Linked DNA regions of Rubinisphaera italica. The protein of the gene in region 1 interacts with the protein of each later gene in a pairwise test. Links are inferred from orthologs where the notes say so. Each region holds a gene or a part of one and is shown on either strand. Other genes may lie near its edges.

What was found.
Region 2: the proteins of Pan54_RS19740 (region 1) and gyrA interact in binary tests that used the Escherichia coli proteins (3 or more experiments, as listed by UniProt). The link is inferred for Rubinisphaera italica from one-to-one orthologs.

The regions. Positions count from the first base shown.
Region 1 is NZ_SJPG01000001.1:5,183,805-5,187,193, reverse strand. The notes cover bases 212-3,273. They hold Pan54_RS19740 (DNA gyrase subunit B), read left to right. Parts: upstream 212-531; coding sequence 532-3,015; downstream 3,016-3,273. Other genes in these bases: Pan54_RS19735 (sulfatase-like hydrolase/transferase), read left to right, coding at 3,161-3,273; Pan54_RS19745 (ATP-binding protein), read left to right, coding at 212-455. Outside these bases: more of Pan54_RS19745, read left to right, coding at 1-211; more of Pan54_RS19735, read left to right, coding at 3,274-3,389. UniProt on the Escherichia coli protein: DNA gyrase negatively supercoils closed circular double-stranded DNA in an ATP-dependent manner to maintain chromosomes in an underwound state.
Region 2 is NZ_SJPG01000001.1:3,505,758-3,509,461, reverse strand. Bases 191-3,567 are described here. They hold gyrA (DNA gyrase subunit A), read left to right. Parts: upstream 191-514; coding sequence 515-3,367; downstream 3,368-3,567. UniProt on the Escherichia coli protein: A type II topoisomerase that negatively supercoils closed circular double-stranded (ds) DNA in an ATP-dependent manner to maintain chromosomes in an underwound state.

The DNA.
Region 1 (3,389 bases):
AACCGTTTGAAATCTATGAAAATCTGAGCGAGTTGGAAACGGAAATCCATATCGTTTTTCAGAACATTATTGCTAACGAGGGAAGTGTTGCAGGGTTCGTTTGTGATCATCACACCAAGGAAGGTGGGACTCATATTTTGGGGTTCTTTAAAGGTCTCAATCAGGCGATCAGCGAATATGGAAGGCGTCACGGACTGATCAATGGAGAACCTCCCTCGTTTGATGTTTGTGTTTTCGGCGTCTCTGCAGTGGTCTGCTACAATGTTCCGAATCCAAATTACGAGTCTCCTTCCAAGTCCTATTTGGGAAATCGGAAAGTAATTGATTTAGTCTGTGGAGTCACTGAAAAACATCTCTCGCGTTATTATTTAGAACATCCAGAGATAGCAGAACAGATTGTATCCCGAGCCGTATTTCATCAATCGCAAAGGCGAATGTTGAACTCACAGATATAAACATGGAGATTCTTCAGGTTGTTCCTGAGGAATGATGATTTTGATTAATCAATTTAGTTTTTGAAGATCGAGCGTAATGGACGAAACGAAGAAAACCCAGGATTACGGGGCCTCCAATATTCGTGCTTTGGAGGGAATCGAAGGGATTCGATTGCGGCCGGCCATGTACATTGGCGGGACCGATCTGGTTGGACTGCATCATCTGGTCTTTGAATTGACGGACAATGTGCTCGATGAGTATGTCAACAATCATGCCTCGATGATGACGGTCAAAATCAATTCCGATAATTCGGTGACCGTTTCCGATGATGGTCGTGGAATTCCCGTCGGCACGATGGAAAAACAAGGGAACAAGTCGGCTCTGGAAATCGTGTTCACGAAAATTCATGCCGGGGGAAAGTTCGACCGCGAAAGTGGTTACGCGACTGGCACCGGTGGTTTGCACGGCGTGGGGATTACAGCCGTCAATGCCTGTAGCGAGTGGCTGGAAGTGGAAGTCCGTCGTGAAGGTCATGTCTGGACGATGGAATTCGCCAAGGGTGAAATGACAAGTGGCCTGACGAAACTTGGCACAACCGATCAGACAGGAACCAAAGTCACCTTCATGCCCGATCCGACGATCTTTCCGGATACCACTTTTGTCTATGAGACACTTCGCAAACGACTTCAGGACGCGGCTTTCCTGAATGCGGGGGTGAAAATTCGCCTGGTGGATGAGCGGTCTGGCCAATCCGATGAGTTTCATTACGAAGATGGACTTGTTGAGTTCGTCAAGCATTTGAATCGAGCCGACAATCCGCTGCATCCCGATGTCATCAAAATTGAAGGCAAGGATGGTGTGACTGTTGTTGATATGGCAATGCAGTACAACGATGGTTACTCCGAAAATATTCGCTGTTATGCCAACGGGATTTATAACCCCGAAGGGGGAACGCATCTGAGTGGTTTCCGGACTGCTTTGACTCGAACCCTCAATTCCTACGGCAAGAAAGAGAACATTTTCAAGGATGCGACGCTGACTGGCGAAGATTTCCGGGAAGGGCTGGCGGCTGTTATTACAGTGCGAATTCCGAATCCGCAGTTTGAATCGCAGACGAAAATTAAGCTGACGAATTCCGAAGTCGATGGAGCAGTCGCAACCATCGTTCAGGAACAGCTCAACAAGTTCATGGAAGAGAATCCGCAACTGGCCAAGAAGATTCTGCAGAAAGGTATCCTGGCTGCGGAAGCTCGGGAAGCGGCTAAAAAGCAGCGGGAAATGGTCCGTCGTAAAGGTGCCCTCACGACTGGTGGGCTTCCTGAAAAACTGCGGGATTGTCGCAGTCGTGAACTCGATATTACGGAAGTTTATCTCGTCGAAGGGGACTCGGCTGGTGGATCCGCCGATACCGGTCGCGATTCCAATACCCAGGCGATTATGCCTTTGCGTGGTAAAATTTTGAATGTCGAGAAAGCTCAGCTCGTCAAAGTGCTCGACAATGCGGAAATCTCGAACATCTTCAAAGCGATTGGAATTCCCCCAGGAGCCGAACTCGAAGATATTACTAAACGTCGCTATGGCAAAATCATTCTGATGACCGATGCCGATGTTGACGGTAGCCACATTCGCACACTCCTGTTGACCTTCCTGTTTCGTCACATGCGACTGCTCGTTCAGGAACGCTGCATTTATATAGCACAGCCGCCACTTTACAAAGTGACGCAAAAGAACAAGCAGGTCCGCTATGTGCAGACTCACGAAACGATGATGCGGGAATTGATCGAAGTTGCTCAGACAAACTCCAAACTGGTCTTCCGATCCGACGGAGCAATTTTTGAGGGTGAAAACTTCGCGAAGTTGATTGGCATCATGCGGGAATTGAATGAGCCACTCGAAACTCTGGAACGTCGCGGCGTGACATTAAGGTTCCTGCAACAGAACGATCTGTATCAGGATGGCAAGCTGCCACGATACCAGGTGCTCATCGGCAAAGATCCTCACTGGTTTTATGACAAAGCAGGCATGGAACAATTCCTCGAAGAGGAAAAAGTTCGCCGGGGAACCGAGTTTGAAGTGGCCGATGATCAGCAGAAGAAAACCGATCAGGAACAGGAGTTGGACGAGAAAGCAGCCGCGGCAAGCCAGCTGTATATGATCGACATGCACGAAATCCGTAAGATTAATTCCCTGCTGCAACAGCTCAAAGACTACGGCATCCAACTCAACGATTTGATTCCAGCGGGATTAAAAGATGGCGAAGTAGTCTATCCGTACTATCTCGAAACCGAGAAGAAAGAAATTCAACTGACCTCGCTTCGCGACCTGCTGATGGATATGCGAAAGCTGGGCGAAGATTTGATTCAGGGCCGCATCACCCGCTTTAAAGGACTGGGCGAGATGGATGCGGAAGAACTGTGGATGACGACGATGGATCCGGAAACACGAAATCTGTTGCAAGTGACAATGGAAGATGCCGCCGCAGCGGATGAAATTTTCCGTGTGTTGATGGGTGACCATGTGGAACCACGTCGGGAGTTTATTGAGAAACATGCACTCGATGTGAAAGAGTTGGATGTTTAGTAAATGGCGAGCCGTCGCAGTTATGCGACGGGTGGGTTCGAGTCATTAAGGAAGATGTTAAAATTCATTGAACACACAATAATCATGAGAATACCCGAGTCATAACTGACTCGGCTCGCCTTGAAAACTTATCGAGGACTTTGAAATGCGAAACTTGTTGTTGCTACTCCTGATTTTAACATTCGCTATATTCGATTCCTCCGTTCAAGCGGCTCCTCCAAATTTCCTGATCATCCTCTGTGACGACCTCGGCTACGGCGATCTCGAATGCTACGGGCATCCGCATATTAAGACTCCGAATCTGAATCAGCTGGCCAAAGAGGGAATACGATTTACTGATTTCTACAGTGCCGCTCCCGTTTGTTCTCCGGCTC
Region 2 (3,704 bases), 1.7 Mb from region 1 along the record:
GTGAAAAATAACTTGAGGTCGTTCCTGACAGCAAATGATTGATATTGAGAGAAGAAAACGAAATAGAATCGGTAAAGGTGTAACGGATGGAAAAATCTTAATTCTTGATTCATTTTCATTCGAGGGTGAAGGCAAGCATATTTTAGCTTAAGTGTCACGCAGATTCCGCCAGGAATAACTTTTTCGGAAACCGAATTCATTATTATTCGTAAGTGCTTGCCATTGTAGAGGATAGGCGCAGGAAAGTCGGAGCCGATCAATTGCTCTCCAGGGCTGGTTTTGGTAAACTGACGCTAATAATTTTCTTCGGAATTTCCCTCTGAATTAATACAGAGGATTTCGTCCGGAATAATGAAGTTTATTCGCTGTAACTTATTGTTTAATAAATGATTATGGCGATTTTGTGTGGTTGGTCAGGAGTTCTCACGCGAGAGGGCCTCTGATCACTGTGAATGCCGCAGGGTATACCAGATTGAGTCCATTTCAACGCGTTTAGAGTCTGCAGGAGCACCCCTTGAGTAACGGAAATGATGACGACGGCAACCTCCCTACTGGCAAATTTGCCGCGCCCGGTGATGATCGGATTACCCAGCTCGATATTCAGGATGAAATGCGGAACAGCTATCTGACCTACGCAATGAGCGTAATTGTCAGTCGAGCATTGCCGGATGTTCGAGATGGTCTGAAGCCTTCTCAACGCCGCATTCTGGTCGCCATGAACGATTTGAACCTCGGGCCGAATGCAAGTCGAACGAAATGTTCGAAGATCACTGGGGAAACGATGGGCAATTACCATCCCCACGGTGATGCAGCAATCTATTCGACACTGGTTCGCATGGCTCAAAACTGGGCGATGCGGGAGACATTGGTCGATAAACAGGGAAATTTCGGCTCATTGGCGGGCTTGCCGCCTGCTGCACATCGATATACGGAAGCTAAGCTGTCGAATGTGGCGGCTGATATGCTTGCGGATATCAATCGGGATACGGTCGATTTCATTCCGACATACGATCAGGTACGAGTCGAGCCGACGGTCTTGCCTGCTCGTTTTCCCAATTTATTAGTGAATGGATCGAACGGAATTGCGGTCGGCATGGCGACCAGTATTCCACCTCACAATTTGAATGAGGTCTCCGAAGCGGTCAAATTGATGATCGATGATCCAGAGTGCAGTGTCGACGATTTGATTCAAGTTCTTCCCGGTCCCGATTTTCCAACCGGTGGCGTCATTTGCGGCCGATTCGGAATTCGTCAGGGCTATTTGACTGGACGATCGACAATCACACTGCGTGCACGGACTCATTTCGAAACGGAGAAAAATTCTGATGTCATCGTGGTCACAGAAATTCCTTATATGGAAACTCGGGATCGCATCCGTGAGAAACTCGAAGCACTTGTCAAAGATGAGCGAGTCAAAGGGATTTCACGCGTTGTCGATTTGACCGATCGTAAAATTCCAAGTTGGCAGGTTCGGCTGCATATCGTGCTGAAACGGGATGCGGACAAGGATGTCGTGCTGGCTCAATTGCTCAAGTATTCGACGCTGCAGACGACATTCAGTGTCATTCTGCTGGCTTTAGTCGGTAACCGTCCGAAATTGATGTCGGTTAAAGACATGCTGCTCGAATTTATTCGGCATCGTGTTTCCGTTATTCGACGACGCACCGAGTTCATGCTCTCTGAAGCTCGCAAGCGCAAGCATACGGTTGAAGGGATGTTGATCGCTCAGCTCAATATCGATGAGGTGATCGATACGATCCGCAAATCACCATCCCGGGCAGAGGCCAAACTTCGCTTACGGGATATTAAGGTTCCGGGAGAAATGATTGCCCGCGCCCTGGGAGAGCGAGGTTTTACCGAGTTCACTCGTGAGCAGGGAGTGCAGGAAGATTATTCGCTGTCGTTGAATCAGGCCGAAGCGATTGTTTCGATGCAGCTCGGTTCTCTAGCCAATCTCGAACGGGAAAAGCTGGGGGATGAGCACAGCACTCTGCTCGATGAGATTATGGAATGCCTGCATCTGCTCTCGGACGAAGCCAATATCCGTCAGGCTGTCCGCGATGAGATGGACGAGTTGCAGAAAAAGTATCCCGATAAACGCCGTACGGAAATTACCGATGAAGAACTTGGCGATGTCGATAAAGATGCCCTGATCACCGAAGCCCCGATGGTCGTGACTTTGACTCGGCGTGGCTACATCAAACGAACGGAGTTAACGACCTATAAAGCCCAGAACCGAGGGGGAAAAGGCATCACGGGGGCCAAGCAGGATGACGAGGATCCCATCCAGCACGTCTTTGTCGCCAGTACGCATTCCTATCTCTTGTTCTTTACAAATCTCGGGAAGGTTTATTGGCAAAAGGTCTACGATTTGCCGCTGCAAAACAGAACGGCTAAGGGACGGGCTCTCGTCAATCTGCTTTCTTTGGCAGAGGGTGAGTATGTTGCGAATTGTGTAGATGTTCGTGAATTCGATGACGAACGATTTCTGATGATGGCCACCAAAAAAGGAATCGTTAAGAAAACATCACTGACTGCTTATAGTCGACCAATGAGGGGGGGCATCATTGCGATCAAGCTCGATGATGATGATCAGTTGATCGAAGTGGTCAAAGTTTCTCCTGACGACGATGTTGTCCTCTCGACTTCAAAAGGGATGCTGATTCGTTTTCATCACGAAGATGCCCGCGCGATGGGCCGAAATACACGTGGTGTGAAAGGAATTTCTCTCTCAAAGGGGGATCATATCATTGGCATGGTCGTGGCAGAGGAAAACCTTTGTCTTTTGACGGCGTGTGAAAACGGGTATGGAAAACGCACCCCATTTGGGATTGCGGATAGCAGCGAAAGCGAAGAGGCTCCAGAAGGGAACGGAGAATCCAGCGAATTGCCAGAAGAGGATGCCGTGGAAGCGGAAGCATCGGAAGATGATAATTCCGATGAAGCGAAAGAGCCGGATTTGCGTAGTAGTATGCGATATCGTCGTCAGCGCCGTGGCGGCAAAGGTCTTCGCGACATTCGTACGACAGACCGAAACGGCAATGTCATTGGCATTCTGGCAGTCGATGATGACGACGATGTCCTGATCATCAGCACCGGCGGAAAAATCCAGCGTCTTAGAGCTGCCGATATCAGCCAGGTTGGTCGAAACACTCAGGGAGTTCGCATCATGCGACTCTCCGAAGGGGATCAACTGGCGGCTCTGGCTCGAATTCCTGCATTGATTGCGGTGGATGGGGCGGAAGATACGGTTGTTGCAGATCCCGCTCAGGAGCAACCTGTCACAGAAACTACTCCAGAGGTTTCAGGAGGTTCAGATGTTCCAGAGCCGGAATCTGATAATCCCGAGCAGGATTCTGAGGCTTAATGCGATCAAGCAAAACGAAGGAAATTGACTACTGAAGCAGGCCGAGTTGTTCGTGACTCGGTCTGCTTATTTTTTACAATACGACTTCAGAGTGGAATTCGTAATGCAAAAAGCCTCGGAAAAATCCGAGGCTTTAATGAGTGCGTGTTGAGAAAAAAAAGAGGTGCGAGCGGGATTCGAACCCGCGAATAATGGATTTGCAATCCATCGCCTTAGGCCACTTGGCTACCGCACCGTTGTATTGTTTCCTGATCTGCTTGAGTTTGAGGTTTTTTAGTTTTCCTCACTTTGAGGTACCAATTAAATCGGCAACAATTTGATTTGACATCAGCCATTT